3 regions of the uncultured Enterovirga sp. genome follow, and region 3 is predicted to be linked to each of the others. Evidence: predicted binding sites of a transcription regulator. Region 3 holds the regulator's gene; each other region holds the start of a gene.
What was found. Region 3 encodes LexA, which represses DNA repair genes until DNA is damaged. Its sites were predicted from a motif close to TGTTCNNNNTGTGTTCNG; they were not measured.

Region 1 (10,445 bases), on a different contig from region 3:
CGGAATTTACGTGGCCGGGATCACCTACGTCAGGACGATGGTCTTCCTGGTTTCGGTGCTCGGTATCTTGCTGATGCTTCTTGGCCTCCACTGGGGTTGAACGCGATGTCGGGTTTCCGGGCCGTCGTCATCGCGGAGAAGGGCGCGGCACCCCGCATCGGCGCGTTCGCCGAAGCCGACCTGATGGACGGCGACGTGACCGTCCGGGTCACGCATTCCACCGTGAACTACAAGGACGGGCTCGCCCTCACCGGCACGGCGCCGGTCGTGCGCCGCTTTCCGATGGTCCCGGGGATCGATTTCGCCGGCGTGGTGGAGGCCTCGTCGCATCCGGATCATGCGCCCGGCGATACGGTCGTCCTCAATGGCTGGGGCACGGGCGAGACCCATCTCGGAGCCTATGCGGAGCGCTCGCGCGTCAAAGGCGACTGGCTCGTGCCGCTGCCGGAGGGCCTGTCGCCCGCCGACGCGATGGCGATCGGCACCGCCGGTTATACGGCGATGCTCTGCGTGATGGCCCTCGAGCGGCACGGCCTCTCGCCCGAAAGCGGCCCCGTGGTCGTGACGGGCGCGGCCGGCGGGGTCGGGTCGGTCGCGATCACGCTCCTGTCGAAGCTCGGCTGGCAGGTGACCGCGTCGACCGGCCGAAGCGAGGAGACTGACTACCTGAAGGGCCTCGGCGCGAGCGACATCGTCGCCCGTGCGGAGCTGGAGGGGACGCCGCGGCCGCTCGCGAAGGAGCGCTGGGCCGCGGGCGTGGACACGGTCGGCTCGACCACGCTCGCCAATGTCCTCTCGATGATCCGCTACGGCGGCGCGGTGGCGGCCTGCGGTCTCGCCGGCGGCATGGACCTTCCCGCCTCGGTCGCGCCCTTCATCCTGCGCAACGTCGCCCTTCTCGGCGTCGATTCCGTGATGGCCCCGAGGGCGTTGCGGGTGGAGGCCTGGACACGCCTCGCCCGCGACCTCGATCGCGAGAAGCTCTCCGCCATGACGACGACGATCCCGCTGGAAGGCGTCATCCAGGCCGGCGCCGACATCATGGCGGGCCGGATCCGCGGCCGGCTCGTCGTCGAGATCGGCTGAGCCGCGCGGCTACGGGGCCACCTCGCCCGCGAGCCGGGCGCGCTCCCGGCCGATCGCCTCGCCCAGGACGTCGAGCAGCGCCCGCACACGCGGGGTGTGGCGGAGGTCGGGATGGGCGAGCAGCCACATCGATCCGGCGAGGTCGGGATCGGGCGGCAGCAGCCGGACGAGGCCCGGGCGCCGATCGGCGACGTAGCAGGGGAGGGGTCCGATGCCGATCCCGGCCTCGACCGCATCCGCCAGCGCCAGCACCGTATCTACCCGGTAGACGATCCGCTCCGCGGATGCCTGCCGTCGGACGAAGCGCGCTGCCGGCACCGCCTCCATCCCGCCGCCGAGCGCGACCCAGTCCTGACCGGAGAAGTCGGCCGGTGGCGCGGCGAGGCCGGCCCAGCCGTAGAGGGCCCAGGCGACGGTGGCGATGCGTCGTCCGACCAGCGTCTCGGGCGGGGAAGGCGTGACCCGGATCGCGACATCCGCATCGCGGCGCGCGAGGTTCAGGGCGGAATTCGAGACCACGATGTCGAGGCGGATCTTCGGGTGGGTCTCGCGGAAACGCGCGAAGATGGGTGTCAGGAGATGCTGGAGCAGCGTGTCGTTGGTGGTGACCCGGACGTCGCCCTCCGGGGCCGGAGCGTGGCCCGCGAGGCGCCGCGACAGGGCCGCGATCTCGTCCTCGAACCGGGCGCCGAGCGCCGCCATGTCCTCGCCCGCTGGGGTAGGCACGTAGCCGGTGCGGCTTCGCTCGAACAATGTCGTCCCGAGCCGCGCTTCGAGCGTCCCGAGCCGCCGAAACACGGTCGAGCCGTCGACACCGAGCCGCCTCGCCGCCGCGCCGAGGCCTCCGCCCTCGCTCACGGCCAGGACGAGTTTCAGGTCATCGGAGGAGAAGGTGTCGGGCATCCTTGCATCCGGGCAAAGGTGAGGATGCACCGTTAGGCGTGTCGCGATCGCCCGGAAAGGCCTAGTTGAGCGCAACGCCGGTCCGGCCGGCCGCATAGACGAGGTGGTTCGATGCCTGCGAAAGTCCTGGTCCTCTACTATTCCACCTACGGCCATATCGAGGAGATGGCCTTTGCGGCAGCCGAAGGCGCTCGTGCCGCCGGGGCCGAGGCGGTGGTGAAGCGGGTGCCCGAGACGGTGCCGCAGGACGTCGCCGCCGCGTCCCATTACAAGCTCGACCAAGCCGCCCCGATCGCGACCGTCGATGAGTTGCCCGACTACGACGCCATCCTGTTCGGCACGCCGACCCGCTACGGCAACATGGCCGCGCAGATGAAATCCTTCATCGACCAGACCGGCGGTCTATGGGCGCAGGGCAAGCTGAACGGCAAGGTCGCGGGTGTCTTCACGTCGTCGGCAACGCAGCATGGCGGGCAGGAATCCACCATCCTGACTTTCCTGCCGGTGCTGATGCATCTCGGCTTCGTCATCACCGGCCTGCCCTATTCCTTCCAGGCACAGATGGGTGTGGCCGAGGTCATGGGGAATTCGCCCTACGGCGCCTCGACCATCGCAGGCGGTGACGGCAGCCGCAAACCGAGCGCGGTCGAACTCGACGGCGCCCGCTTCCAGGGAAAATACCTCGCCGAGATCGCAGCAAAGTTGAAGGGCTGAGGCGCCGCCCGGCGCGTTCCCTGACGTGCTCTAGAAGAGCGCGAGCTGCGCGCCCTGCCGCATGGGGGGCGTGAACAGGTCGGTCCGGAGCGTCCGGCGCTGCTTGTTGAAGCCGATCCGCTCCGACGCGGCCTCGAAGCGGCGGCCGATCATCCAGGCATAGGGCCCGACCCCCGTCTGGCGCTCGCCCCAGGCCGAATCGTAGAGCTTGCCGCCGCGCGTATCCTCGACCAGCGACAGGACGTGCTTCATGCGGTCCGGGTAGTTCTCGGCAAGCCAGTCCCGAACGAGCCCCTTCAGCTCGTTCGGCAGCCGCAGCATGACGTAGCCCGCCTCCCGCGCCCCGGCCGCATAGGCCGCGCGGAGCACGCCCTCGATCTCATGGTCGTTGATCGCCGGAATGATAGGCGCGACCAGGACCGAGACCGGGATCCCGGCCTCAGCCAGCATCCGGATCGTCGAGAGCCGCTTGGTCGGGGTCGCCGCACGCGGCTCCATGCGCCGGGCAAGCTTCGGGTCGAGCGTCGTCACCGAGATCGCGACCTTGGCGAGCCCCCGCTCCGCCATCGACGCCAGGATGTCGATGTCCCGCGTCACGAGGGCCGATTTCGTGACAATCCCGACCGGGTGGTTCGTCGCGTCCAGCACCTCTAGGATGGAGCGCGTGATCCGGTAGGTGCGCTCGATCGGCTGATAGGGGTCGGTGTTGGTGCCGAGCGCCATCGTCTTCGGCTCGTAATTCGACGCCGCGAGTTCCTTCCGCAGGAGCTCGGCCGCGTTCGGCTTGGCGAAGAGCTTGGTCTCGAAATCGAGCCCGGGCGACAGGCCCTGGTAGGCGTGGCTCGGCCGGGCGAAACAATACACGCAGCCATGCTCACAGCCCCGATACGGGTTCACGGACCGGTCGAAGGAGATGTCCGGCGAATCGTTCCGGGCGATGATCGTGCGGGGCTTCTCGAGCGTCACCTCGGTCCGGATCGGAAGCGGCTCGTCGGCGAAATCCCATCCGTCGAAGGCGCGTTCGCGCTGGATCGGCTCGAACCGGCCGTCCGGATTTCCGCCGACCCCACGGCCGTGCCGCCGCTCGCGCTCGACGCCCTCATAGGTCCGGATGTCCGGCCGACGACGGTCGATGACGGTATGCACGCCGCGCTGCGCCGGTCGGGGCGGCTCGGCCGGTGTCCCCTTCAGCTGCGTTCTGGCCATCTGAACCTCCTGGCCGGGCGATTCGGCATCGCTAGACTAGAACGAAACGCGAACATTGCAACGGCGACGCTCTAAGGGCGCGTTCTCACTACGGTCGTGATGGCAAGGATCACGTACCTCCTATGTTCCGACGGGCCTGTGGATAAGCCCCGGTTCCTGTGGACAAGTCGGGCGGGGGGCGGGCGATATGCCCGGTCAGCGCCGCAGGTGTTCGTCCAGCCGCGGCATGATCTCGACGAAGTTGCAGGGCCGGTGCCGGTAATCGAGCTGAGCCTGGAGGATGCCGTCCCAGGCGTCCCGGCACGCGCCGGGCGAGCCCGGCAGGACGAAGATGTAGGTCGCGCCCGCGACGCCCGCGGTCGCGCGCGATTGCAGCGTCGAGGTGCCGATCTTGTCGTAGCTGATCCGGTGAAAGATGGCCGAGAAGCCGTCCATGCGCTTCTCGAAGAGCGGTTCGAGCGCCTCCGGTGTCACGTCGCGGCCGGTGAAGCCGGTCCCGCCCGTTGCGATGATCGCATCGACGTCCGTATCCGCGATCCAGCCGCGCACCGCCGACCGGATCGCCTCGACGTCGTCCGGCACGATGCTGCGGCCGGCGAGAACATGCCCGGCTTCGGTCAAACGCGCGACCAGCGTGTCGCCCGACCGATCGTCCGCGAGCTGACGGGTGTCGGACACGGTGAGCACCGCGATCCCGAGGGGGACGAAGCTCCGGGCGAGATCGAGGCCGGCCACCTAGAGGCGGCTCGTCCGGAAGGTGTCGCAGCTCTGTACCTGCCCGGTCCGAAGGCCCGTCTTCAGCCAGCGCACCCGCTGCTCCGAGGAGCCGTGCGTGAAGCTGTCCGGCATCACCTGGCCCCTGCTCTGGCTCTGCAGCCGGTCGTCGCCGATGGCCTGGGCGGCCGCGATCGCCTGGCGAATATCCTCGTCGTTGATGGCGTTGTATTTTTCGTTGGACTTGTTGGCCCAGACGCCGGCCAGGCAATCGGCCATGAGTTCGATCCGGACCGAGAGCTGGTTCGCCTCGCGCTCGTCCACGTCCTGCTGCCGGCGCTGCACCTTGCCCAGGATGCCGAGGACGTTCTGGATGTGATGGCCGACCTCATGCGCGATCACATAGGCATAGGCGAAGTCGCCACCGGTCCTGAACTTGCGCTGCATCTCGTCGAAGAAGGTCGTGTCGAGATAGACCTTGCGGTCGAGCGGGCAATAGAAAGGTCCCATCGCCGATTGGGCGCTGCCGCAGCCCGACCGCGTGCCGCGGGTGTAGAGCACCATGCCGGTCGGCACGTAGGCCTTGTTGGCCTGGGCGGGCAGGACCTCTTTCCAGACGTCCTCCGTGTTGCCGAGGATCCTTTGCGCCAGCCGGCCATACTGGTCCGTGACCTGGCCGCCGCTGCCTTGCGGACGCGGGGCCGGCGGGCTGCGCCGGTCCGGCTGCTCGTAGCCCGGGTTGCCGCCGCCGCGCGCCATCTCGGCGCCCTGGATCAGGATGCGGGGGTCGATGCCGAGCGCCCAGCCGACAAGGCCGAGCACGACCATGGCGCCGATGCCGAGGCCGCCGCCACCGCGCCCCATAGGGATGCCGAAGCCGCCACCCCCGCCGCCGCCGTCGCCGCGTCGGTCCTCGACATTGTCGGACGGGCGAAAGTCTTCCCAACGCATCGTGCAAGCTTCCCGAGCGCGCGGGAGGGCGCGCCAGAACGTTCAACCTTCAAGTCGGTTCGGGCGGGCGGGGTTCCGCACGGCCGTCCAGCGCATGGCGGAGCCGGAGGAGGTCGCGCCACGCCAGCCGTTTATGCAGCGGCTGCCGCAAAAGATAGGCGGGATGCAGCATCGGCAGGACGCGAAGCCGGGCCTCGCCGAATGTCCGCTCGGTCCAGCGGCCGCGCGTCCGGAAGATGCCCTCCTTCGAGCCGAGGACCATCTGGGTGGAGGGGGCGCCGAGCGTCACCAGGATGTCGGGCCGGGCAAGCTCGATCTGGCGCTCTGTGAAGGGCAGGCAGATCGCCACCTCCTGCGGAGTCGGGGTCCGGTTCCCGGGCGGACGCCAGGGCACCACGTTCGCGACGTAGACCGAGCCGCGGTCGAGCCCGATCGCGGACAGCATCCGGTCGAGAAGCTGGCCCGCGCGTCCGACGAAGGGCCGGCCCGTGCGGTCCTCCTCCGCCCCGGGCGCCTCGCCCAGGATCATCACGCGCGAGCCCGGAACGCCGTCGGCGAAACAGAGCTGGCGGGCGGAGGCCTTGAGCGCGCAGCCGTCGAAGGCGGCCACCAGCCGTTCGAGGTCGTCGAGGGTCCGGGCCTCTCGAGCCAGCCGTCGGGCATCCTCGGCGATCTCGGCCGGCGCTCCGGCGGCCGCGGCCGGGAGGGCAGGGCGCGAGGCGGGGCGTTCCGGCTGGGGATGACGCGAGGGCAGGGGCGCGCGGGGCTCGGCGGGCGCTTCGGGCGAGACCCAAGCCAGGCTCGTGTCCTCCGCGAAGCGGTCGTGCGGCGCCTCGTCCAGCGCGAGATCGATCCCGGCAGCGACGTGGAAGTCGAGAAGCGCGATGAGCGCCTCGCGATCGGCGGGGGCCGGCAGCATGGGTCCTTGTAACCCACGAGACCGCGGTCACAAGCCGCCACCGGCTCTCGCTTGTCAGGGAACCGGTGCCCCCCCATAGCTCGTTGGAACAGGTCGAAGCTGAGCGGCTGGCCGCTCCGGGGAGGAACTATGCCGGAGAGTGAGATGGCGGGCGAGGCGCTGCCGCCGCGGGAGTCGATGGACTTCGACGTCGTCATCGCCGGCGGCGGCCCGGCCGGACTCGCGACCGCGATCCGGCTGAAGCAGCTCGCGGCCGAGAGCGGGGCCGAGATCTCGGTCGTCGTCGTCGAGAAAGGGTCCGAGATCGGGGCGCATGTCCTCTCCGGCGCCGTCGTCGATCCGATCGGCCTCGATCGCCTCCTGCCGGATTGGCGCGCCGATTCCGAGCGGCCGCTCACGACCGAGGTGACCAAGGACGAGTTCCTGTTCCTCGGGCCGGCCGGGGGCGTGAAGATCCCGACGCTGACCCTGCCGCGCCTGATGAGCAATCACGGCAATTTCATCGGCTCGCTCGGCGACGTGGCCCGCTTCCTCGGCCGCCAGGCCGAGGCGCTCGGCGTCGAGATCTATCCGGGCTTCCCGGCAGCCGAAATCCTGATGGAAGACGGCAAGGTCCGGGGCATCGCGACCGGCGACATGGGGGTCGGGCGCTCGGGCGAGACGAAGGGAGACTTCACCCGCGGCATGGAACTGCGCGGCCGCTACACGATCCTGGCCGAGGGCGCCCGCGGCAGCCTGACGAAACAGGCCATCGCCCGGTTCGGGCTGAACCAGAATTCCGACCACCAGAAATACGGCCTCGGCGTCAAGGAGGTCTGGCAGGTCCGGCCGGAGCGGTTCCGGAAGGGGCTCGTGCAGCATTCCATGGGCTGGCCGCTGCCGAACAAGGCCGGCGGCGGGTCCTGGCTCTACCATTACGACGACAACCTCGTGTCGGTGGGATTCGTCACGCACCTGAACTACGAGAACCCGACGCTGTCGCCCTTCGACGAGTTCCAGCGGGTGAAGACCCACCCGATGATCCGGGACACGTTCGAGGGCGCGAAACGGATCGGCTATGGCGCGCGCGCCATCATGGAAGGCGGCTGGCAGTCGGTGCCACGGCTCGTCTTCCCGGGCGGGTGCCTCGTCGGCGATTCGGCCGGTTTCGTGAACGTGCCCCGCATCAAGGGCTCGCATAACGCGATCCTGTCCGGGATGCTCTGCGCCGAGCATCTGGCCCCTGCGCTGGCCGAGGGCCGGGCCCATGACGAGATCGAGAGCTACGAGGAGAGCTGGCGCGGCTCCGATATCGGCTACGACCTCTACCGGGTCCGCAACGTGAAGCCGCTCTGGTCGCGCTACGGCACCCTCGTCGGGATCGGCCTCGGCGGGATCGACATGTGGATGACCGAGCTCCTCGGTTCCTCCGTCTTCGGGACCCTGTCGCACGGCAAGGCCGATTTCGAGACCCTGAAGCCGCTGTCGGAGGTGAAGCCGATCACCTACCCGCGGCCGGACGGGGTTCTGACCTTCGACCGGCTGTCCTCGGTCTTCCTGTCGAACACGAACCACGAGGAAGACCAGCCGGTCCACCTGAAGGTCGCCGACATGGAGCTGCAGCGCCGCTCCGAGCACGACGTCTTCGGCGGCCCCTCCGCCCAATATTGCCCGGCCGGGGTCTACGAATGGCTGGAGGACGGCAAGGAGCCGCGTTTCCAGATCAACGCCCAGAACTGCGTCCATTGCAAAACCTGCGACATCAAGGATCCGAACCAGAACATCACCTGGGTGACGCCGGAGGGCGGCGGCGGGCCGAACTACGTCGGCATGTGAGCCGGCCCGAACGGATCCGGCGCGGCTTCCTCGGGACCCGCGCCGCGCGGCATCGAGGTGCCTTGCCGGGCGGAGTCCGAGGGTTCATTCTGCGGATCAAGTGAGTCATGGGCGTCGCGCGAGGCGGGCGGTCGTCGAGGGTGGAGCCGTGATGGTCGTTTTTCCTGTGGGTCGCTTCGCGATCGGCCGCGCCGTCGCGGTTGCGCTGGCGCTCTGTGTTGCGGGCGGGAGTGCCGAGGCGCGCCGCGTCGTCGCGCCGGCCCAGAAGCCCAACACCTCGCCCTACACGCCGGCCGGCAGCCTCGAGGGCAATTACCTCGCGGCCTATATCGCGGGCGCTTCCAAGGACACGGCCGCGGCCGCGATCTTCTACCGAGAGGCCCTGCGCGAAGACCCGGCCAATCCCGAGCTTCTCGAGCGCGCCTTCATCTCGCTCCTGGCGGACGGCGACGTCGATGGGGCCGCCGGCGCGGCCGATCGGCTGACCCTGAAGGATCCATCGAACGGGCTTGCCCAGCTCAGCCTCGGCGCGCGCGCCTTCAAGACGCGGCAATTCGCGGTCGCCCGCACGCTGCTCGCCCGGGGCGTCCGCGGCCGTGCGGCCGACCTTACGGCTTCGCTCCTGATCGCCTGGTCCCATGCCGGATCCCGGGACGGGAAACGCGCCCTCGACACGGTGAATGGCGTCCGGGCCGATCGCGGCTTCGCGGTCTTCCGCGACTACCATGCCGGGCTGATCGCCGAACTCGTCGGCAACCTGCCCGAGGCGGAGCGCCGGCTGAAATCCGCCTACGATTCCGAGAAGACGACCCTTCGCCTCGTCGATGCCTACGGGCGCCTCCTCGCCCGGATCGGCAAGAAGGACGAGGCGCTCGCGGTCTACCAGGCCTATGACGTGATCGCGCCGCGTCATGCCTTCGTCCGCAACGCTCTCGCCGAGATCGGCGCGGGCCGCACGCTGCCGCCGATCGTCCAGAATGCGCAGGACGGTGCGGCCGAGGTGCTCTACGGGCTCGGTTCCGCGGGCAACCAGCAGGGCGACGAACTCGCGTCCCTGATCTATCTCCGGCTCGCCCTCTACCTGAACCCGGATCATTCGCTCGCGCTCGTGACGCTGGCCGATGTGTTCGAGCGGATGAAGCAGACGGAACAGGCGCTGGCGGCCCTGAAGCTCGTGCCGGCGATCTCGCCGCTGAAGGCGAGCGCGGACGTGCAGATCGGCCTCAGCCTCGAGCAGCTCGGACGCGGCGAGGAGGCCGTGAAACATCTCGAACGGCTCCGCGCCGAGCGGCCGAACGACACCGACGCGCTGGTCGCTCTCGGTGGCATCCTGCGCATGCGCAAGAAGTATCTCGAGGCGGCCGAAGTCTACGGGCAGGCGATCGACCTGACCAAGGAGGGCGATAGCGGGCGCTGGCCGCTCTTCTACTATCGCGGCACGAGCTATGAGCGGGCCAAGGAATGGGCCAAGGCCGAGGCCGACCTGAAGACCTCGCTCGAGCTCGTTCCCGACACCCAGACGGTCTGGAAGGCGCAGGTCCTTAACTATCTCGGCTATTCCTGGGTCGATACCGGCAAGAATATCGACGAAGCCTTCAAGATGCTGAAGCGGGCGGTCGAGCTCTCCCCGCGTGACGGCATGATCATCGACAGCCTGGGCTGGGCCTATTACCGCCTCGGGCAGTTCGACGAGGCGGTGCGCGAACTCGAAAAGGCGGCCGAGCTGAAATCCGGCGACCCGGTCATCAACGACCATCTCGGGGACGCCTATTGGCAGGTCGGCCGTCGGCTCGAAGCCCGGTTCCAATGGCAGCACGCCAAGGATTCGAGCCCGGAGCCGGACGATCTGAAAAAGATCGAGGACAAGCTCCAGGGCGGGCTTCCGGACGTCCCGAAGCCGGCCGAGGCGCTGACGAACCCGACCGACCAGATCAAGAGCGGCGGCTGACCGACGCGCTTCGCCTCGGCGGAGCGGCGTCCCGCTCGTCTCTGCGATGAGACCCGAGCCTCCCAGCCGGCCCGCCGGGCTCGGCCTCACAACGCGCGCGCCGGCCAAGGTCAACCTCACCTTGCACGTGCTCGGACGACGGGCGGACGGCTACCACGAGCTCGAAAGCCTCGTCGTCTTCGCCGGTAT
Region 2 (10,445 bases), on a different contig from region 3:
CCCGGCCAGCCATCGCGCCGAACTACCTCGACACGGACGAGGATCGCCGGGTGGCGGTGGAGTCCCTGAAGCTTGCCCGACGCATCGTCGGGCAGCCGGCTCTCGCCCGATACAGGCCGGAGGAGTACCTGCCCGGACCCGACGTCGCCACGGACGACCAGCTTTTCGAAGCCGCCGGCCGGCTCGGCACCACGATCTTCCACCCCGTCGGCACTGCGGCCATGGGCCGGGCGACGGACCGGATGGCAGTGACGGACGAGCGCCTCCGGGTGCACGGGATCCGAGCCCTTCGCGTCATCGATGCTTCGGTCATGCCCCGCATCACGTCCGGGAACACCAACTCGCCGACGATCATGATCGCCGAGAAGGGCGCCGCCATGATCCTGGAGGATGCCAAGGCCGGCTGACGGGTGACAAGCCGGCGGGAAGCCGGCATCTTGCACCGAACGAATCGTGAACCGACCAGCCCGGACCCGTGCTCGCCGCTGCCGCCCTACGTCCCCGCCCCGATGGTCGCCAGTCCCCGACGGCGATGTCCGTCTGCACCGGCGTGCGCCGGTTGCTGGCCGGCCACGGCTGCGCGAGCCTGACCGAGTTCACGCTCGCCTCGGGACGACGCGCCGACGTGATCGGCCTCACGGCCGATGGCTGCATCTGGATCGTCGAGATCAAGTCGTCGCCGGCCGACCTGCGGGCCGATGCGAAATGGCCGGATTACCGGGACTTCTGTGACCGCTTATTCTTCGCGGTGCCGCGCGATTTCCGGCTCGATTGCCTGCCGGAGAGCACGGGGCTGATCCTGGCCGACGGCTACGGCGCTGCCATTCACCGCGACGCCCCGGAGCACCGGCTTACCGGAGCCCGCCGCAAGGCCGTCATGCTCCGCTTCGCCCATGTGGCGGCGAACCGACATCACATGCTGGTCGACCCGGCCGGAGCGACCGGCTGGATGGACTGACCCTCGTTCATGCCGGCGAAATCCCGGATCCAGCACGCGACGTGGGTGCCGGCTTTCGCCGGCATGAGCGGAGTGGGAGGACCTACCGTGGTGCGCGTTTCGCCAGGATGCGCTGCAGCGTCCGGCGATGCATGTTGAGGCGGCGCGCCGTCTCCGACACATTGCGGCTGCACAGTTCGTAGACGCGCTGGATGTGCTCCCAACGGACCCGGTCGGCCGACATCGGGTTCTCCGGAGGAATGGCCCGCTCTCCGGCCTCGGCCATCAGGGCCGCGTGGATTTCGTCCGCATCGGCCGGCTTCGCCAGATAGTCGAAGGCGCCGAGCTTCACGGCCGTGACGGCGGTCGCGATATTGCCGTAGCCCGTCAGGATGACGCCGCGCGCATCCGGCCGCCGCTCCTTCAGCCGCGCGATGACGTCAAGGCCCGAGCCGTCTGCGAGCCGCATGTCGATCACGGCGAAGGCGGGCGCCTGGGCCTCGATCGCCGCGACGCCGTCGGCCACGCTTTCGGCAACCCGCACCTCGTAGCCCCGCCCTTCCATGGCCCGGGCCAAGCGGGTCGAAAAGGGGCGGTCGTCATCGACGATCAGGAGAGTGTTTTCGACCGTCCCGGCCAGGGGAGCGACGGTCTCGGACGTGACGGCATTCGGCTGCGCCATGGGACGCTCCTGATAGGTGCTGCACTACGTCATATGGGGAGCGGTTCAGCCTGCGACAGGGCCTCCGTTCCCAAGTCCGTCGAGGACCGGCCGACGCCTCGCTCGAACTCGGCCCGCGGCCACATGATCCGGGCCACCGCACCACCATTCGGCGGGCCGGCATTCCAGAGGGTGAGTTGCGCGCCCGAACGTTCGATCAGCGTCTTGGCGATGAACAGCCCAAGACCAAGCCCGCCGCCGCCTTCCTCGTCGCGATTGTGGCCCCGCGTGGTGACGTAAGGCTCGCCCACCCGCAGCAACACCTCCGAGGCGAAGCCTGGGCCGTCGTCCCGGATCTCGATCGACACGATCTCCGCATTCCAGCGTGCCTCGATCAGGATGCGGGCCTGGGCGAATCCGGCCGCGTTGTCGACGAGGTTGCCCAGGCTGAACATCAGGCCGGGCGAACGCCGGCAAACCGGCTCGGGACCATCGCCCGTCCGGTTGATCACGAATTCGACATCGAAGGATCGCTGCGGCTCGACGACCTCCTCGATCACATGGCCGAGCGACATGGTGGCCAGGAAGCCGTGTCCCTCCTCGTCGCCAAGCGAGGTCAGCTTCGACAGGATCACGCGGCAACGCTCCACCTCATCGCGCAGGAGCCTCGTGTCCTCCGCCATGGCGCTGCCGGGCTCGGCCTGGAGATCGAGCTCCTTGGCGACGAGGCGGATCGTGGCGAGGGGCGTGCCGAGTTCGTGAGCCGCGGCGGCGGCGAGCCCGTCGAGCTGCGACAGGTGCTGTTCGCGGGCGAGCACGAATTCCGTCGCCGCGAGCGCCTCGCCAAGCTGCCGGGCCTCTTCGGCCACCCGGTAGGCAAAGCCGGCCGTGAAGGCGATCGCGAGGAGGATCGCGGTCCAGATCCCGGCGACATAGACGTCCGGCAGCACGAGCCCGCCCGGGACGCTCCAGGGTAGCGGGAGGTGAAGGCGGGCCAGGATGGTCGCGCTGAACGCGGCCAGGAGCCCCAGCCCCAGGGTCCGCATCGGCGAGAGCGATGCGGCCGAGATCAGGACGGGGGCTAGGAACAGGACCGCGAACGGATTTTGCAGGCCGCCCGTCAGGTAGAGAAGCGCCGCGAGCTGGACGATGTCGAAGGCGAGGAGCGCGGTAGCGGGATTCTCCGCCAGACGATGGCTCGCAGGCTCCCGTAGCGTGATCCAGAGATTCACCGCAGCCGCCGCCGCGATCACGGCCAGGCAGGTCAGGAACGGGAGCCGATAGCCGAGATGAAGGTGGACGACGCTGACCGCGAGGCACTGCCCGGTGACGGCCAGCCAGCGCAGGCGCACGATGGTGTCGAGCTTCAGCCGCCGGGCCTCGCGGCCGAAGGAGACGGGTGCAAGATCCCTCATCGCGCGACCCTGCGGGCCAGACCCCGTGCGGTCATCGGCTCACGCTGATCATCGGCACCGCCGCGCCCGGCACCATCGTGGTCGCCAGGATGCCGTTCCATCTCTCGGCTTGAACGAGCGTGACGAGATTCGGATTCTCGCCCAGAGCGGCTACCCGGGCCCGGATCGCGGTCGCCTCGGCCTCGTCCTTCAGACGGATGCTGTCGGTTTCGGCTTGGGCCTGGGCCCTCACGCCATTCGCGCGCGCATTCGCCTGAGTCACGGTGATTTCCGCCTGGACCTTCTCGCGATTCGCATTCTGGCGCAGGCGCTGCACCTCGGTCTCGACATGCGTCTGGACGGAGGTCTTCTGCACGGTGTCGATAAGCGGCAGCTTGAAGCCGAGGCCCGGCTGCGCGATCCCGAGCAGCGCACCGTTGCGGAGGATCACGCCGCGCGTTCCCTGGTCGATCGTGTACCAGGTTCCGAAAAGGACGGAGAGGCCTGACAGGATGACGATCGCGCCGGCGATCATGGTCAGAAACCGGTTCATCCCACCTCTTCCCACCCTGCCGCCGTTCGCACGAGCGATGACTACGTTCTTACGGTCGAATTGCGGCAGCCTCTGCCGCCCCTCCGGCGAGCGTTGCGCGAATGTCGCAGGAACTCCGTCTTAGACCGTTCGTAACTCCGATCGCGCTTGTCTGTGTGGAACAGAGCCGGGACAGCTTTGTTTTAGAAGCCCGGGAACTTTGCTGCAGCGCAGCATCCGGTCGTGAGGAGCCCACATGGACCACGCGTATTTCTGGTACGACGCCGCGCAGATGCTGCTGGCGCCGGCACGGGTCGCGAACGACATGACGCGGCTCATGCTGGACAACCCGGCGAACCCCCTCGGCCGAACGCCGGTCGGGCGTTCGATGGCGGCCGCTTGCGAGATGTTCGAGCGCACGACCCGGCGCTATGCCAAGCCCACCTTCGGCCTCGCCTCGACGATGATCGGGGATCGTCAGTTCGACGTGAAGGAAGAGGTCATCTGGACTCGACCCTTCGGACAGGTGGTCGCCTTCCGGCGGGTCGGCTTCGACGAGGCGCGCAGCCAGCCGAAGCTCCTGATCGTCGCCCCGATGTCGGGCCATTACGCGACGCTCCTGCGCGGCACCGTCGAGGCGTTTCTACCGACGCACGAGGTGATGGTCACCGATTGGGTCGATGCCTCGATGGTACCGGTTGCGGCCGGAAGCTTCGATCTCGACGATTACATCGACTACGTCATCGCGATGTGCCGCGAACTCGGGCCAGACCTTCACGTGCTCGCGGTCTGCCAGCCGGCCGTGCCGGTGATCGCTGCCATTGCCCTTCTCGAGGCCGAGAACGACGAGGCGATCCCGCTGTCCATGACCCTGATGGGCGGCCCGATCGACACGCGCCGCTCGCCGACGGCCGTGAACCTCGTCGCCGAGCAGCGCGGGGTGGAATGGTTCCGGCAGAACTGCATCCACACCGTCCCGTTCGGCTATCCGGGCGCGATGCGGCAGGTCTATCCGGGCTTTCTGCAGCTGTCGGGGTTCATGGCCATGAATCTCGACCGTCACGTCACCGCCCACCGGGACATGTTCAACCATCTCGTCGGCGGAGACGGCGATGCGGCCGAGAAGCATCGCGAATTCTACGACGAGTATATGGCCGTGATGGACCTGACGGCCGAGTATTATCTCCAGACCGTCGAGACGGTGTTCGTCCAGCAATCGCTGCCGAAAGGAGAGATGGCCCATCGCGAGAAGCCTGTGGACCTCCTGGCCATACGCCGCTGCGCGATCATGGCGGTCGAGGGAGAGAAGGACGACATCTCCGGGGTCGGCCAGACCCTTGCGGCGATCGAGCTGACGCCGAACCTGCCCGCCGAGAAGAAGGTCTATCACCTGCAGGAGAAGGTCGGCCATTACGGCGTGTTCAACGGATCGCGCTTCCGCAAGGAGATCGTGCCCCGGATCACGGACTTCATCGCCGCGCAGGGCCAGGATGCCGTGCCCGTGCAGGCTCCAGCCCGCACCGTGGCCGTCCAGCCGGCTCCCGCTCCGTCGCTCGCCCCTGCGCCGACGCCGGCCGTGGCGCATGTCCCGGCCGCCGTCACCATGACGTCGGTCGCCGCGCTCGCACCTGCGACGGCTCCCGCGCCGATGCTCGAAAAGGCGCTCGCCGAGGCGGCACCGGCGCCGAACCGGAAGAGCAAGCGACGGGCCCGCGCGATCGAGAAGGCCCACGTCTGACGCTGTGGACATCTGGCCGGCCTCCAGACCGGGCGGGTGACACCCTCGCGCCCGGCGGGCAGCCTCCTGCGATGCGCTGGCTTCGCCGACCAACCCCGCCCGAGCCTGGGCATCTGACGCTCTCCCGGGCCGACGGCCCGCTAAAGGTCGATCTGCGCCGTCGGAGCGCTTCGCGTCGGATGACCTTGCGGGTTTCGTCCACCACCGGCGAGGTCAGCCTGACGCTCCCGGCGAGGACCGATCTGGCGAGCGCCAAGACCTTTATCGATGCCCATGCCGGCTGGATTACGGCGCGGCTGGCTCGTGTGCCCGAACGCGTTCGCTTCGAGCCGGGCGCCGTCGTGCCGCTCAGGGGAGAGCCGCACCGCCTCGTTCATGGCGGAAGCTCGCGCGCCGCGACGCGGGCGAGCCGCGACGCGGGCGGCGAGGCCGTCATCAGCGTCTCGGGCGACGTGGCAAGTATCCCGGGCCGGGTGCGGCGCTTCCTCCAGGCGGAGGCGAAGGCGGATCTCGACCTGGCGGTCGTTCGCTATACCGGCATGATCGGGATCGATGCCCGTAAGGTCACGCCACGGGATACCCGCAGCCGTTGGGGTTCGTGTTCTTCGACCGGCGCGCTCAGCTTCTCCTGGCGCCTGATCCTCGCCCCGCCCGAGGTGCTGGACTATCTCGCCGCGCACGAGGTCGCTCATCTGAGGGAGCTCAACCACTCCCACCGCTTCTGGTCGCTCCTCCGAGGCATGTGCCCCGGCACCGACGCGGCGGAGATCTGGCTGAAGCGGCACGGCAACGGCCTGCACCGTTACGGGTAGCCCTCGGGCCTCCGCTCACACCGGCGGAAGCCGGTGCCCAGAACCCCCATCCGATGGGGTCGGCCGAGGTTGGATCCCGGCTTTTGCCGGGATGAGCGGATTAGGCCGCAGCGTGTGACCGGCCGCCGCGCTCGGCGGCGCCGAGTTCGCGGACCTGGGTCAGGTCCTGGACGAATTGGGCATAGGCCGCCGCCTTCGCATCCTCGTCGGGCAGGCGCAGCAGGTAGGACGGGTGGACGGTGATGAAGCCGGCGAAATCCTCGAGCAGCTTCGCCGGGCCGCGGGCGCGGGTGATCGGGACCGACTTCCCGGTTAGGGCGAGGACGGCGGTGCCGCCCAGCGCCACGATGAGCTTCGGCTCGACGAGTTCCAGCTCGCGCATCAGCCACCAGCGATAGTGGCTCACCTCGCCGGCCGTCGGCTTGGCATGGATGCGGCGCTTCCCGCGCTGGTCGAACTTGAAATGCTTCACGGCATTCGTGAGATAGACGTCCCGTCGCTCGATCCCCGCCTCGCCGAAAGCCCGCTCGAGGAGCCGGCCGGCAGGGCCGACGAAGGGCCTGCCCTTCAGGTCCTCCTCGTCCCCCGGCTGCTCCCCAACGAAGACGATCGTGGCATTCGCCGGCCCCTCTCCGACGACGGCCTGGGTCGCCCCGGGAACGAGCGGCCCGGCGGCCCGGATTAGCGCGTTCAGCTCCTCGAGCGTGGTCGGCGCCTGGTCCAGCATGGCGGCGAGCGCGCCCTCCGGCTTCTTCTTCGCGGGCATCGTCGCCTCTCTCTCGATCATGCCGCTGACCCGCCCGGCGGCCGAACGAACCAGATTCGGGATCGCGGCCGCCTCGGGCAGGTTGTGCCAGTATTTCTTGGCCATGTGCGACCGCATCAGCTTCGGATTAGTGCGGGCCGGGTTGAAGATGCTCTCGTAATATCCGGTCCAGCCCGCCTCGAACCCGTCTTCGCCCGGCGCGTCTGCCTTCGTGCCGGGCAGGCCGTAGACCAGCTCCGTCCCCTCCCACAGCGCGGAGCCGACGGGCGTGATGATCGCCCAGTGCATGGCCCGGAAGCGCTCGACGAAGAACGGCACCGCCGCTTCCAAAATGAAATGGTCGGGCTCGAACCAGGCCGCGTAGCGCTCCGTCTCGTCGGGCGGGCCGCCCTCGACCTTCCGGAAGCGGAGATAGGCGTGCATCTTGTGGATGTCGCGCCGGACCGCCCGAGCCAAGAGGTCGAGCCGGTGGACGACCGGATCGCTCGCGATCTCGAGCAGGTCGCGCTGGCCCCCGCAGACGCGCCAGATCGCGTCGTAGAGGAGCCCGTAGCGCTCCGGATCGCGGTGCGGCACCACCTCCCGGATCAACTCGCCGAGCTTGCGGGGCAGCCTGAGCGGCGCAGCGGAGACCGGCTCGGTGTCCCCGAACAGGTTCGCCTGTGCGCCCAATTCCCAGCTCACCGCCTCGGGCGGGATCCCGACGGCCACGAGCGACCGCACGGCATCGCGGAAGCCGTCGAGATCGGCGCCCTCAGTCAGGCTGATCCGGCGCATAGTCATTCGCTCAACCACAAAGCTCCTCATCATCCTGAGGTGCTCCGCGTAGCGGAGCCTCGAAGGACGCACCGCAGGTCGGCCCCGCTTCGAGAGCAGGCTGCGCCGGCCACCTCACCATGAGGAGCGTAGGAGAAGCCAAGGCGAGACTCAGAACAGGCTGAGCTGCGCGGCCGGCGGCTCGATCAGCGTTCCGCGGAGGTCGAGGCGGTCGATCGTGGCGCCCGGGTGATGGTCGCGGGCGACCAGGAAGGGGCGGGCCCGTTTTAAAGTCCCGGTGAGCCGGGCGAGGTCGTCGAGGCCGAGCCGGGTGTGGCGTCGGGTGACGACGATCTTGTCGACGGCACGCTTGCCGAGGCCGGGCACGCGCAGCAGCATCTCCCGGTCGGCCGCGTTCACGTCGACCGGGAAGCGGTGACGGTTCTTCAGCGCCCATGCGAGCTTCGGGTCGATGGCGAGGTCGAGCATGCCGTCCTCCCCGCCCGAGGTGATCTCATCCACGGCGAAGCCGTAATGGCGGAGCAGCCAATCGGCCTGATAAAGCCGGTTCTCGCGCTGGAGCGGCGGTGATTTCGACGGGAGCGTTGAGGTGGAATCGGGGATCGGGCTGAAGGCCGAGTAATAGACGCGGCGGAGATCGTAGAGGTCGTAAAGGCCGGCGCTGGCCTTGAGGATCGACTCGTCATTCGCCCCGTCGGCTCCGACGATGAGTTGCGTCGACTGTCCGGCCGGGGAGAAGCTGCGGCGCTCCTCCTTCCCCTGGGCGATGCGCTCGCGCATCTGGCCCATGGCGGCCCGGATGGCAGGCGCCTTCTTCTCGGGCGCGAATTGCGTCAGGCCCTCGTCGGTCGGCAATTCGAGGTTGATCGACAGGCGATCCGCCCAGAGCCCAGCCTGTTCGACTAGCCAGGGGCTCGCCTCCGGGATCGTCTTCAGGTGAATGTAGCCGCGATAGCCGTGCGCCTGCCGCAAGGTCTTCGCGACCAAAATCAGTTGCTCCATCGTGTAGTCCGGCGAGCGGATGATGCCGGAGGAGAGAAACAGCCCCTCGATATAGTTGCGCTTGTAGAAGGCGAGCGTCAGGTCGACGATCTCCTTGGTGGCGAAGCGGGCCCGTTCGACGTTGGAGGAGCGCCGGTTCACGCAATAGGCGCAATCGAACAGGCAATAATTGGTCAGCAGCACCTTGAGGAGCGACACGCAGCGACCGTCGGGCGTGTAGGAATGGCAGATCCCGATCGAATTCGTCGACCCGATGCCGTCCTTCCCGGCAGATCGCCTCGGCGCCCCGGAAGAGGCACAGGACGCATCGTATTTGGCGGCGTCGGCGAGGACGCGCAGCTTGCGGGCAACGGTCTCGTCCATGCTCGATTTCGTTCTCTGAATGTTCCCTCAGGTAGGCCCCTCTCTCCCCGGGATCAACCTTTGCCCGACGGCTCTCAACCAGACGTGATCGAGGTCACGGCCTCCGGGCTCAGCCGAGGCGCTCGATGAGGGCGCAGGCGGCGGCAGGATTGAGCACCTTCTCGCCGGAGATGAAGAACAGGAAGACGTCGCGCCCTGCTGCCGTCGAACTCTCTCCTGCGAGGTGATCGAGCCCATACGGGCTCTGGCCGGCCTGCCAGCTCTTCGCCCTCGTCGCCCAGAGGTCGAGTTCGGCTGCGGGGTAGCCCAGAGGCTCGCCCTCACGCGAACGCTGGAGCCGCGCATAGACGAAGTCGGCGGTCGGGTCCGCGATCCCCGGATAGTCGTCGGAATCTGCGTAGACGATGGCAATCCCGTGCCGGCGCGCCATCTCGACGAATGCCGGATTCCGAAAGCTCTCGTGCCGGGCCTCGATCGCGTGCCGGATCCGCATTCCCTCGCGCTCATGGGGCAGGAGCGCCAGAAAGGCCGCCAGGTCGTCCGGGTCGAAACGCTTCGTCGGGGCGAGCTGCCAGTTGATCGGGCCGAGCTTGTCGCCGAGTTCGAGCAGTCCCGACGAGAGGAAATGCTCAATGCCGGGCCCGGCTTCGGCCAGGACCTTGCGGTTCGTGACGAAGCGGTGGCCCTTTAGGGCGAAGACGAAGCCGTCGGGCGTCTCCTCGGCCCATTTCCGGAAGCTTGCGGGCGTCTGCGTCCGGTAGAAGGTGCCGTTGATCTCGATCGCGGTCAGGCAGCGGCTCGCATGCGCAAGCTCCTTCGCGGCCGGCAGCCCCTTCGGGTAGAAGGCACCCCGCCAGGGTGCGAAAGTCCAGCCGCCGACGCCAACCCGGATCATCGCCTCAGGCCGGGGCCCGGCGGGCGATGATCCACACGGCGTGTATCATGCCAGGAAAATAGCCGAGCAGCGTGAGGAGGATGTTGAGCCAGAATTGAAGCCCGATGCCGACGGTGAAGAATACGCCCACGGGCGGCAGAAGGATCGCGAGCAGGATGCGGAGGATGCTGGCCATGAGGTCCGTCGAAGGGCAACGGCGGGCAACGATCGCACGCCGGATGAGGTTCCTCGCGTGGTGCTGGTGACATGCCGGCTTCCCCGGCTTAACCACCCCCGCATCGGAGATCGCGAGATGGCGCTGACGTCAAAATCCGCCTTGGTGACAGGTTCGACGAGCGGGATCGGGCTCGCCTATGCGCGCGCGCTCGCGAAGGAGGGCGCAAATGTCCTCATCAACGGGTTCGGCGATGCGGCCGCGATCGAATCCGAGCGCGCCCGGATCGAGAGCGAGTTCGGCGTGCGGGCGATCTATTCACCCGCGGACATGTCGAACCCGCGCGAGATCGCCGGCATGGTCGAGATCGCGGAGACGACCTTCGGATCGGTCGACATCCTGATCAACAATGCG
Region 3 (10,445 bases):
GCGGGCCGCCCGGATCTTGCCCTCGGTTCCGCGCTGGCCGAAACCGCCCGGGACCAGGATACCGTTCACGCCTTCGAGGAAGGGCGACGGGTCCTCGCGCTCGAAGACCTCGCTCTCGATCCACTCCAGATTGACTCGGATCCGGTTCGCGATGCCGCCGTGATGCAGCGCCTCGATGAGCGACTTATAGGCGTCCTTGAGGCCGGTATATTTCCCGACGACCGCGATCGTGACCTCGCCCTCCGGATTGCGCACCCGCTCCATGATCGAGTGCCAGCGCGAGAGGTCCGGCCCCCTCGCGCTCCGGATGCCGAGGATGCGCAGGATCTCGTCGTCGAGACCGGCCTCGTGATAGGCGAGCGGCACGGAGTAGATCGAGGCGACGTCGCGCGCCTCGATCACGGCGCTCTCCCGCACGTTGCAGAAGAGGGCGAGCTTCTTGCGCTCGTCCGGCGGGATGTCGCGGTCGCAGCGGCAGAGCAGGATGTCGGGCTGGATGCCGATCGAGCGCAGCTCCTTCACGGAATGCTGCGTCGGCTTCGTCTTGAGTTCGCCCGCCGACGGGATGAAGGGCAGGAGCGTGAGGTGCACGAAGAGCGCCTGGCCCCGGTCGAGCTCCTGGCCGAGCTGGCGGATGGCCTCGAAGAAGGGCAGTCCCTCGATGTCGCCGACCGTGCCACCGATCTCGACGAGGACGAAGTCGAACCCGTCATTGCCGTCGAGGACAAAGTCCTTGATCGCGTTCGTGACGTGCGGGATCACCTGGATGGTCGCGCCGAGATAATCGCCGCGACGTTCCTTGGTGATGATGTCCTGGTAGATGCGCCCGGTCGTGATGTTGTCCGAGCGCGTGCAGGGCCGGCCCGTGAAACGCTCGTAATGGCCGAGGTCGAGATCGGTCTCGGCCCCGTCATCTGTCACGAAGACCTCGCCGTGCTGGTAGGGACTCATCGTCCCTGGATCGACGTTGAGATAGGGGTCGAGCTTCCTCAGCCGGACCTTGAAGCCGCGCCCCTGGAGGAGCGCGCCGAGCGCCGCCGAGGCCAGACCCTTGCCGAGCGAGGAGACCACGCCGCCGGTGATGAAAACGTACCGCGTCATGGGGTTTTCCGCTTAAGCGGTGAGGCGCGGCTTGGATAGGGTGAAACGGCCGGGCAGGCCCGCTCCGTCCACAGGCGAGCCGGAATGCGACGTCCGACGACGTCGCTTGCGAAGTTAGCGAGTCTGGGGCGGCAGAGGCGCCGTGGGCGCGATCGGGGCCGCCGGCTCCTGCATCCGCTGGATCTCGTCCAACACACCGCCCTGCCCTGTCGTGGCCGGCTGGCCCGGCGCGGCGGGCGTGGTCGTCGTCTTGTTCTGGTCGAAGATCGAACGCGGGGCCTGGCCGCGATGCGCCAGGATGCCGAGCGCGAGGCTCGTCGCGAAGAAGGCCGCCGCCAGGATCGCGGTCGCCCGGGTGAGCGCGTTCGCCTGTCCCCGTCCGGTCAGGAAGCCGCCGACGCCCCCTCCCCCGCCGCCGCCACCGCCACCGAGCCCGAGCCCGCCCTCGGAGCGCTGCAGCAGCACGACCCCGATCAGGGCCATGACGATCAGAAGATGGACGACGATGAGGACGGTTTGCATGGGAAAGCCTGGCGGCACCGGCCGCGTGTTGCGCGTCGCTCTAGCATGCCGGAGATGGCGAATGAAGGGCGGGGCTACTCGGCGGCCAGTCGCTTTGCGAACAGGCCTTCGACCAGTCCTTTCAGATAGGACGGCAGGTCCGAACCGGACAACCGGATGGACACGGACAGCAGTTCGACGCCGACCGGCTGCCCGTCCGCGTCGTAATCCACGATGATGCCGGGTGCGACATCCTCGGTCTCATCGACCGGGTGACCGGTCACGTAGGCGTAGGCCGCATCCGCTTCCGCGTCGAAGGTGTGCCACTCGATCTTCACCGCGGCCTCCGTCTTCCAGCTTCGCGATCCGGGAACAGCGTCACGACGTGACAATCTTCACCGATTTTTCTTACCACGATCCGCAACACGCGACCCATTGCAGGCTCGAAACCGAAACTCGCACCCATGCTGGCTGGTCGGGGTCCGGCCCGGTTCAGTCCGGCGCTCGCTCCAATCGCTCGACTCAGGCCTGGTCGACGCTCCGCTCACGAAGACGACGGAATGCGTGCGCGGAATACGATCTCGTGACGCGCCTCAAGGGCAGCCGTCACGAGGCGAAATATGCCCCCGCGATCCCCATGAAGTCGGTCGCGACCAAGCTAGCCCCGCCGACGAGCGCCCCGTTCACATTCGCGACCGAGAGAAGCTCGCGCGCGTTCGACGGCTTGACCGATCCGCCGTAGAGAATCCGCATCGCGTCGGTCCCGACGATCCCGGCAAGCTCGCCCCGGATCATCGCGTGCATCTCGGCGACATCGGTGACGGTCGGAACGAGGCCGGTCCCGATCGCCCATACGGGTTCGTAGGCCACAACCGTGTTCCCGGCCGATGCATCGTCCGGCAGCGAGCCTCGGACCTGCCCGGCCACCACGTCGAGCGCGCGGCCGCCCTCGCGTTCGGCCCGGGTCTCCCCCACGCAAACGATGGCCGTGAGCCCCGCCCGGTGCGAAGCGGCCGCCTTCGCCTTCACCGCTGCATCCGTCTCGCCATGGTCCGCACGCCGTTCCGAATGACCGACGATGCAATAGGTCGCGCCGGCATCGGCCAGCATCTCGGCCGACACGTCTCCGGTCCGGGCACCGGAGGCATCCGGGTGACAATCCTGGCCGCCCACCGCGAGGGAGGTACCCCGCGCCGCGTCGGCACAGGCCGCGAGGAGCGTTGCGGGCGGGCAGAGCAGGTATTCGACGTCGCCGCCCCGCTCGGACGAGCGCTCCGCGATGTCCCGAAGGACCGCGAGCGAACTCCGCAGCCCGTTCATCTTCCAATTGCCCGCGACCAGCGGCCGCGGCGAGCTGCCTGCCATCCCGTCCTCCCTCGACAGGTCCGGACTAGCAGCCGGTCCGGAAGGCGGCAACGCGGCGCCCGCGGTTTGCGCAGGGGGGCGCCGTTACGCTAGGGCGTCGGCGGGGCGCTCTGGAACACGGTTTCGATGCTGCAAGGAATCAACAGGCTCGGGAAGAGCTGGGTCGGCAAGGTCGTGGTCGCGATCCTGTTCGGCTTCCTGATCGTCTCCTTCGCGGTCTGGGGCATCGGCGACATATTCCGGGGCAACGTGCGGACCCAGGTCGCGACCGTCGGCGGGGTCGACATCACGGCCGAGCAGTTCCGGACGGCCTACCAGACCGAATACCAGAATCTCATCCGGCGGGCGCGGCGCAGCATCACGCCGGAACAGGCGCGCGCGCTCGGGCTCGAACAGCGCGTGCTGGCCCGGCTCGTCTCGGAAGCGGCCTTCGACCAGGATACGCGCCGGCTCGGACTCAGCGTGTCGGACGAGCTCGTCATCCGCACGGTCCAGGCCGATCCCGCCTTCCGGGGCGCGAACGGAGCCTTCGACCGCGGGCTCTTCATCGACATCCTGCGCCAGACGGGGATCAGCGAGGCGCAATTCGTGCGCGAACAGCGTGCCGTCGTGGCGCGCCAGCAGCTCGCGGAGGCCCTGACCGGAGCCTACCGGGTGCCAATCGCGATGCGGGAGGCCGTGCACCGCTTCCAGGCGGAGCGGCGCTCGGCGGAGTATCTGCGGCTCGGCCCGGTGGTGCTGGGCGACATTCCGGCCCCGAATCCGGCCCAGATGCAGAGCTTCTACGACGAGCGCAAGACCTCGTTCCGCGCGCCGGAATACCGCGCCCTCTCCATGCTCCGACTCGACGCCGCGGCGCTTGCCAAGCCCGATGCGGTCTCCGATCAGGATGCCGAGGCCTATTATGCCCGGCTCAAGGATTCCCGCTTCGGCCAGCCCGAGAGGAGGGCCATCCAGCAGATCGTGTTCCCGACCAAGGATGAGGCCGAGACCGCTTCGGCCCGGATCAAGGCCGGCACCTCCTTCGAGGACCTCGCCCAGGAGCGCAGCGTCGACGAGCCGACCCTCAATCTCGGGACGCTCACCCGAGGCGAGATGATCGACCAGGCGGTCGCGACCGCCGCCTTCGCCTTGGCCGAGGGCCAGGTGAGCGACGTGGTCGCGGGCCGGTTCGGCCCTGTCCTCCTCCGCGTCACGAAGGTCGAGGCCGGCAGTGCGAAGCCCTTCGAAGAGGTCAAGGCCGAGGTGAAGACCGAGCTCGCCCGGGAGCGGGCCCGCACCGAGCTGACCGCGGTTCACGACGCGATCGAGGACCAGCGCGCGAGTGCGAAACCGCTGACCGAGATCGCGAAGGAGCGCGGCATCGCGTTGTTGCGCGTGACGGCCGTCGACCGCTCCGGCCGCGACCGGGCCGGGACGGTCGTCGATCTCGGGCCCGAGCGGGACAACGTTCTCACGGCCGCCTTCCGGGCCGATGTCGGCGCCGACATCGAGGCCGTGACCTACCGCGACGGCGGCTATGCCTGGTTCGAGGTGACCGCGATCGAGCCCGCGAAAGACCGGACGCTGGACGAGGTTCGCGACCGCGTGACCGAGGAGTGGCGTGCGAACGAGGTCTCGACCGGCCTCACCGCCAAGGCCCGGAGCCTGACGGAGCGTCTCGACAAGGGCGAGACCATGGCCGCGATCGCGGCCGAGCTCGGCCTCGCGGTCGAGACCGCGACGGACCTCGCCCGCGGCCAGCCCAAGGATGGGCTCGCCCCGCCGGTCGTGACCCGCATCTTCGCGACGCCGGTCGGCAGGGCCGCAAGCGCCACCGGAGACGACACGACCCGCTTCCTGTTCAAGGTGACGGCGGCCACCGTTCCGCCCTTCATCACCTCGACCCAGGAAAGTGCGGCGACCGAGCAGCAGATCCGCTCGCTTGTCGCCGAGGACCTCCTCGCCGAATATGTCGCCGATGCCGAAAAGCGGATCGGCGTGAAGCTCTACCCGTCGAATGTCAGCCGGGCGATCGGGGGCAGCGACCTCTGATCCTCGCCCGTTCGACCTGAACCGGGTCCGCTCGGACGGCCGTTCAGCGCGCGTTTCGGGAAGGCCGCATGGGCGAGGCCCCGGCCGGGTTGCGGCGGAGGGGGGATCGCACGCACGATTGAGCGTTTGTCACGAGACTGCGTTACCCGGATGCCGTCGCAGGTAGAGCCCCCGATGATCGACACGGATTCGACACCTCCCGCCGCGACGGATGCTGCCTTCAGGAGCCGGGTCGTGTTCGCCGGCTTCGTCGTGTTGGCGCTCGTGGCGCTCGCGGCTGCGGCCTGGGCCCTTCGCACGCTCCTCCTCATGACCTTCCTGGCCGTGATCCTCGCGGTGCTCCTGCGAGAGGTCGGCGACATCCTGCACCGGAAGCTGGGCCTCGGGCGTCGCTGGGCGGTGGTCCTGGTGGTGGCCGTGCTGGCGCTCGCGGCGGCCGCCGCCGCGGCTTTCTTGGCCCCGACCCTCGCGGACCAGGCACGGCAGCTCGTGCAGAAGCTGCCAGAGGCGGCGGGCGCTTTCCAGCGTCGCCTCGGCGACCATCCCTGGCTCGAATCCCTCTGGGGCCAGATCTCGTCCGGGCTCAGTCTGCCGGAGCCGAGCGAGGCCATGGGCCATGCCGGCCGCATCCTCGCCGGCATCTCGGGCTCGCTCGGCTATGCGGGCCTCGTCCTCGGGGCGGCGATCTTCCTCGCCCTCGAACCCGACCTCTACCGGCGCGGCTTCGTGCGGCTCGTCCCCGTGCGGCACCGCGCGTTCGCGGACGAACTCCTGGACGAGCTCGAAAGCACGATCGTGTCGTGGCTGGGGGCGCAACTCATCCTCATGGCCTTCATCGGAGCCATGGTCGCGCTCGGCCTCTGGGCCATCGGCGTGCCCTACGCGCTCGTGCTCGGGCTCCTGGCCGGCCTTCTCGAATTCATCCCTTATCTCGGACCGATCCTGTCCGCCGTCCCGGCGATCCTGATCGCGCTCGCGGCCGACACCACCACGGCGCTCTGGACGCTCGGCCTGCTGGTCGGCGTGCAGCAGGTCGAGAACAACGTCCTGCAGCCGATCGTGCAGAAATCGCAGGTCGACATCCCGCCCGTCCTGCTGATCGTGGTGCTGTTCGGGATGGGGACGCTGTTCGGGGTTGCCGGCATCCTGGTCGCCACCCCGCTCCTCGCCGTGGTCATGGTCGTGGTCCGGCGCATTTATATCGAGCGCGTCCTGGAAGGTGGAGCGAAGGCGCCGGGCACGACCGGCGAAGCCCGAAGCGCCGCCTGAGGCGCCCTTCAGGCCGTGCTGGACGCTCGCGCGACCTTCGTCTAGTGCCGGGGCGGCTCACGATCCTCGCGGAGGCTCCATCATGGCGAGCTCGGCCCGCCGGCAAATCGTCTTCGTCAACGCCGCGCATCTCCTCACCCATTACAGCCTGCTGATCCTGCCGACGGCGGTGCTGGTGATGGCCCGGCCCGGCGGCGCCTTCGGGCCCGATTACGGGCCGGTGCTCGCGCTCGCGACCGGCATGTTCGTCCTCTACGGGGTCGCCTCGCTCCCGCAGGGATGGCTCGCCGCCCGAATCGGGCGCCACGCGCTGATGCTGGCCTTCTGTTTCGGCACCGGCCTGTCGTTGATCGCGGCCGGCTTCGCGGCGACCCCCCTCCTCCTCGCGCTGGCACTCGGCTCGGCCGGGCTCTTCGCGGCGATCTATCACCCGATCGGGACCGCGATGCTGGTCGAGGCGGCGGGCGAGCGACCCGGCCGCTCAATCGGCACGAACGGCGTCTTCGGCAATTTCGGCGTCGCCCTTGCGCCGGTCGTCACGGCCTTCCTCGCCCAGCGCTACGGCTGGCAGGTCGCCTTCATGGTGCCCGGCATCGTGTGCATCGGGCTCGGCCTCCTCTGGATTGGGGTGCCGGAATACGACCACGCCGCCCATCCTTCCGCGACGCCCTTCCCGGTGATCCCGGCGCCCCTCGTCCGGCGCGCCGTCGCGACGCTGCTCGCGATCGCGGTCGTCTCGGGCCTCGTCTTCAACGCCTTCACGCTTCTCCTGCCGAAGCTGATGCAGGAGCGGCTCGCCGGCGACGCGAACCTGATCCCGATCGTCGGAATCCTGGCCTTCGCGGTCACGCTGTGCGGCGCCGCGACCCAGTTCACGGTCGGACGGCTCATCGACCGCACGACGCTGAAACGCCTCTTCCTGCCGCTGGCCCTCGTCCTCGCCCCGACCCTCGCCGCGCTCTCCTTCGCGCAGGGCTGGCTGGTCCTGCCGCTAGCCGGGGTCGCGGCCGCGGTGATCTTCGGGCAAGTCACCGTGAACGAGACGATGACCGCCCGCTACGTCGCGCCACCGCTGCGGGCGAAGCTCTATTCGGTGCGCTTCTTCATGGGTTTCCTCGGCAGCGCCGTGGCAGCCCCGCTCATCGGGTTCCTGCACGAACGCACGGGCAGCCTCACCTCGGCGACCCTGGTCCTTGCCGGGGTCGCGACCGTCACCTTCCTGTGCGCCCTCTTCTTCCCGGATCGGCCCGAGGAGCTTCGCCCCGAACTCTGGGCGAAAGCCGATCCCGCGATCGCGCCGGCCGAGTAGAGCGGAAGAGTAGGTCCGAAAGTCCACATCGCCGCTTGTGGAACATTAGCAGAACGGTTACGCCGTTCATGCTTTGTTTCTCACCCGAGTCGTTCGAGCAGGAGCGCGACGATGCTGACCCGCAAGCAGAACGAGTTGCTGCGCTTCATTCACGCGCGCCTCTCCGAATCCGGCGTGCCGCCCTCCTTCGACGAAATGAAGGAGGCGCTCGACCTGAAGTCGAAATCGGGCATCCACCGGCTGATCACCGCTCTCGAGGAGCGCGGCTTCATCAAGCGGCTACCGAACCGGGCGCGGGCGCTCGAAGTCCTGCGCATGCCTGAGACGACCGCCAGGCCGAAATTCAGCCCGAGCGTCGTCGAGGGCAATTTCGGGCGAGCCCGTACGACGCCGGCGGCCGCTCCGGGCGGCGTTCCCGACGGCGGCAAGGCCGTTTCGATCCCGGTCATGGGCCGCATCGCGGCCGGCACGCCGGTCTCCGCCCTGCAGAACCGCTCGCATTCGATCACGCTCTCGCCGGACTTCCTCGCGTCGGGCGAACATTATGCGCTCGAGGTGCGGGGCGATTCGATGATCGATGCCGGCATTCTCGACGGCGACACGGTCGTCATCAAACGCCAGGACGACGCGCTGACCGGCGACATCATCGTCGCGCTGATCGACGACGAGGAGGCGACGCTGAAGCGTTTTCGCCGGCGCGGATCCTCCATCGCGCTCGAAGCCGCGAACCCGGCCTACGAGACGCGCGTGCTCGGCCCCGACCGCGTCCGCATCCAGGGCAAGCTCGTGAGTCTCGTCAGGCGGTACTGACGGCCGAGCGGCGCGCCCGTCCTCCCGGTGCGAGTGCCTCAAGGCTCCGCATCGGCATCCGGGAGGTCCGGCACCGCCTCCTCCGCCGGAGCAGGACGTGAGGCGGGCCTGCCCGGCGGCGGCGAGGCGGATGCGATGGCGGCGGCCGGCCTCGCGGAGGCTTTGCGGGCGAGCCATGGCCGGCTCTCGCCAGGGCGGCGGGTGGTCTCGAGCCGGAACCCCGACGACGTCGCGAACAGGGTCGTCGCTCCGTGTCCGGCCAGGAAGGCGCGGTCGACCAGGGTGGGCGCGGCGCAGTCCGGCGGTGCCTGAAGGTGGGAGAGGACGACGGCGGCACGGCCGCAATCCTCGGCAAAACCGCGCCGGTCGAGGAGATGCGAGACGATCCGGCCGTCCCGCATCTCGATCGTGCAGCCGATCCGGTCACAGCGCGGTCCGGCCTTGAGCGAGGCATCCGCGGCCCGGCGCGCATCGCCATCGGCCTTGAGCCATTGCTCGGCCGTGAAGGCCGGGACCCGCCCCAGGAGCGCGAGCCGGCCGTCCCGGCCCCGGACCGCGGCGCCCGACCCGTCCCGGGCCACGTAGATGTCCGGGCGCGGCGCAGCGGAGGCGAGCGCCACGCCCAGAATGAAGGGAAGGCCCGCGAGAAGCCGGAGCGCCGAACCACAGAGCGTCGCGACGAGCAGCGCGAAGGCCAAGAGCGAGAGCGCGCCCGCCCCGAAGGCCGGCACCACCAGCGTCGAACCGGCGAAACCCGCGACCCATTCCGACAGGCGGAGCACGCCGTCCGTGGCATAGCCCATGGCCGCCCAGATCGGACGGTCAAGGCCGAAGGGGAGCGCGACCACGCCGATCACGGCGGCCGGCATCACGGCGAAGGACACGAGGGGCAGGGTCGCGGCGTTGCCGATCAGCCCGTAGGGTTGGACATTCTGGAAGTGGAAGGTTCCGAACGGCCCGGTCGCGAGCGTCGCGACGAGCGTCGTGCCCAGGATGCCGGCGAGCGTCATGCCGACCCAGAGTGCCGCCCGACGAAGCGGGTCGCCCGCCTCCGCCGCGGGGCGGACCCGACGCGCCGCCTCGGCGAAGGCGATCAGGCCCGCGACCGCCGCGTAGGACATCTGGAAGCTCGGTCCGAGCAGCGCCTCGGGCTCCCGCGTCAGGACGAGGATCGCCGAGATGGCGAGGTTGCGGAGCGACAGCGCCGGCCGGTCGAACAGGATCGCGCCCTGCATGACGAGGATCATGACGAGCGAGCGCTCGGTCGCGACCTCCGAGCCGGAGAAGATGCAATAGGCCGTCGCGCCCGCCATGCCGACGATCGCCGCGATCTTCTTGATCGGCCAGCCAAGCGCCAGCGCCGGCGAGAGCGCCAGGAGCGCGCGCGTCGCGGCGAAGAAGAGGCCTGCGGCCAGCACCATGTGCAGGCCGGAGATCGACACGACATGGTAGATTCCGGCCGCCCGCAGGATGTCGTTCGTGCGTTCGTCGATGAGGCCGCGCTTGCCGGTGACGAGCGCGGCCGAGACGGCGCCGGCCTGCCCGCCGATCGCCTCGACGATCCTGGCCGTGAGCGCGTTCCGGGCCCGGTCGATCAGGGCCGCGCTCCGCAAGGACAGGTCGGGCGCGAACGGGGGCGGCTCGATCCTCACAAGACGGCCCGAGGCCGAGCCGACCGCGCCGATCCCGCGGAAATAGGCGTCGCGGGCGAAGTCGTAGCCGCCCGGGCGCGCCGCTTCCGGCGGCGGCAAGAGCCGGACCGTTCCACCCACGTAATCGCCCGGCGCCAGGCCCGCGACCGCCCGGACCGTCACGCGCACGCTGGACGGGACCTGCCCGCCCTCCCGACGCTCGAGCTTCGCCGTCCGGATCACGAGCCGGCCGCCGCCGGAGGCGCGCTCCTCGACCGTCTCGATGAACCCCTCGAGCCGTCCGACGTGGAGCCGGTCGAGGACCGGAGCAGCCACCATCTCGGTGCGGACGAGCGCGGCCGCGGACCCGAAGAAGACGGCAGTCAGCGCCACGAAGACGATCATGCGGCCGAAGCGGTGGCGGG

Region 1: ACFE87_RS11605 (PA0069 family radical SAM protein) is a predicted target of LexA. The motif match lies at 3,947-3,964, and genes of this name have one in related genera.
Region 2: ACFE87_RS08490 (putative DNA modification/repair radical SAM protein) is a predicted target of LexA. The motif match lies at 8,992-9,009, and genes of this name have one in related genera.

The regions. Positions count from the first base shown of each region.
Region 1 covers NZ_CAXTAZ010000019.1:40,606-51,050, forward strand. Annotated here, with positions in the region: gene ACFE87_RS11585 (MAPEG family protein) at 1-100, shown strand, start outside; gene ACFE87_RS11590 (MDR family oxidoreductase) at 106-1,086, shown strand; gene ACFE87_RS11595 (LysR family transcriptional regulator) at 1,096-1,989, opposite strand; gene wrbA (NAD(P)H:quinone oxidoreductase) at 2,101-2,703, shown strand; gene ACFE87_RS11605 (PA0069 family radical SAM protein) at 2,734-3,909, opposite strand; gene moaB (molybdenum cofactor biosynthesis protein B) at 4,105-4,644, opposite strand; gene ACFE87_RS11615 (neutral zinc metallopeptidase) at 4,645-5,574, opposite strand; gene ACFE87_RS11620 (uracil-DNA glycosylase family protein) at 5,624-6,493, opposite strand; gene ACFE87_RS11625 (electron transfer flavoprotein-ubiquinone oxidoreductase) at 6,638-8,308, shown strand; gene ACFE87_RS11630 (tetratricopeptide repeat protein) at 8,460-10,256, shown strand; gene ACFE87_RS11635 (4-(cytidine 5'-diphospho)-2-C-methyl-D-erythritol kinase) at 10,303-10,445, shown strand, end outside.
Region 2 covers NZ_CAXTAZ010000012.1:37,068-47,512, reverse strand. Annotated here, with positions in the region: gene ACFE87_RS08530 (GMC family oxidoreductase) at 1-407, shown strand, start outside; gene ACFE87_RS08525 (MmcB family DNA repair protein) at 476-958, shown strand; gene ACFE87_RS08520 (ActR/PrrA/RegA family redox response regulator transcription factor) at 1,041-1,619, opposite strand; gene ACFE87_RS08515 (ActS/PrrB/RegB family redox-sensitive histidine kinase) at 1,649-3,013, opposite strand; gene ACFE87_RS08510 (SPFH domain-containing protein) at 3,045-3,545, opposite strand; gene ACFE87_RS08505 (polyhydroxyalkanoate depolymerase) at 3,781-5,262, shown strand; gene ACFE87_RS08500 (M48 family metallopeptidase) at 5,334-6,074, shown strand; gene ACFE87_RS08495 (UdgX family uracil-DNA binding protein) at 6,175-7,650, opposite strand; gene ACFE87_RS08490 (putative DNA modification/repair radical SAM protein) at 7,768-8,982, opposite strand; gene ACFE87_RS08485 (DUF72 domain-containing protein) at 9,092-9,877, opposite strand; gene ACFE87_RS08480 (YqaE/Pmp3 family membrane protein) at 9,882-10,052, opposite strand; gene ACFE87_RS08475 (3-hydroxybutyrate dehydrogenase) at 10,170-10,445, shown strand, end outside.
Region 3 covers NZ_CAXTAZ010000033.1:26,192-36,636, forward strand. Annotated here, with positions in the region: gene ACFE87_RS16055 (CTP synthase) at 1-1,101, opposite strand, end outside; gene secG (preprotein translocase subunit SecG) at 1,216-1,623, opposite strand; gene ACFE87_RS16065 (DUF2283 domain-containing protein) at 1,698-1,940, opposite strand; gene tpiA (triose-phosphate isomerase) at 2,209-2,967, opposite strand; gene ACFE87_RS16075 (SurA N-terminal domain-containing protein) at 3,094-5,001, shown strand; gene ACFE87_RS16080 (AI-2E family transporter) at 5,176-6,270, shown strand; gene ACFE87_RS16085 (MFS transporter) at 6,353-7,579, shown strand; gene lexA (transcriptional repressor LexA) at 7,691-8,389, shown strand; gene ACFE87_RS16095 (ComEC/Rec2 family competence protein) at 8,428-10,445, opposite strand, start outside.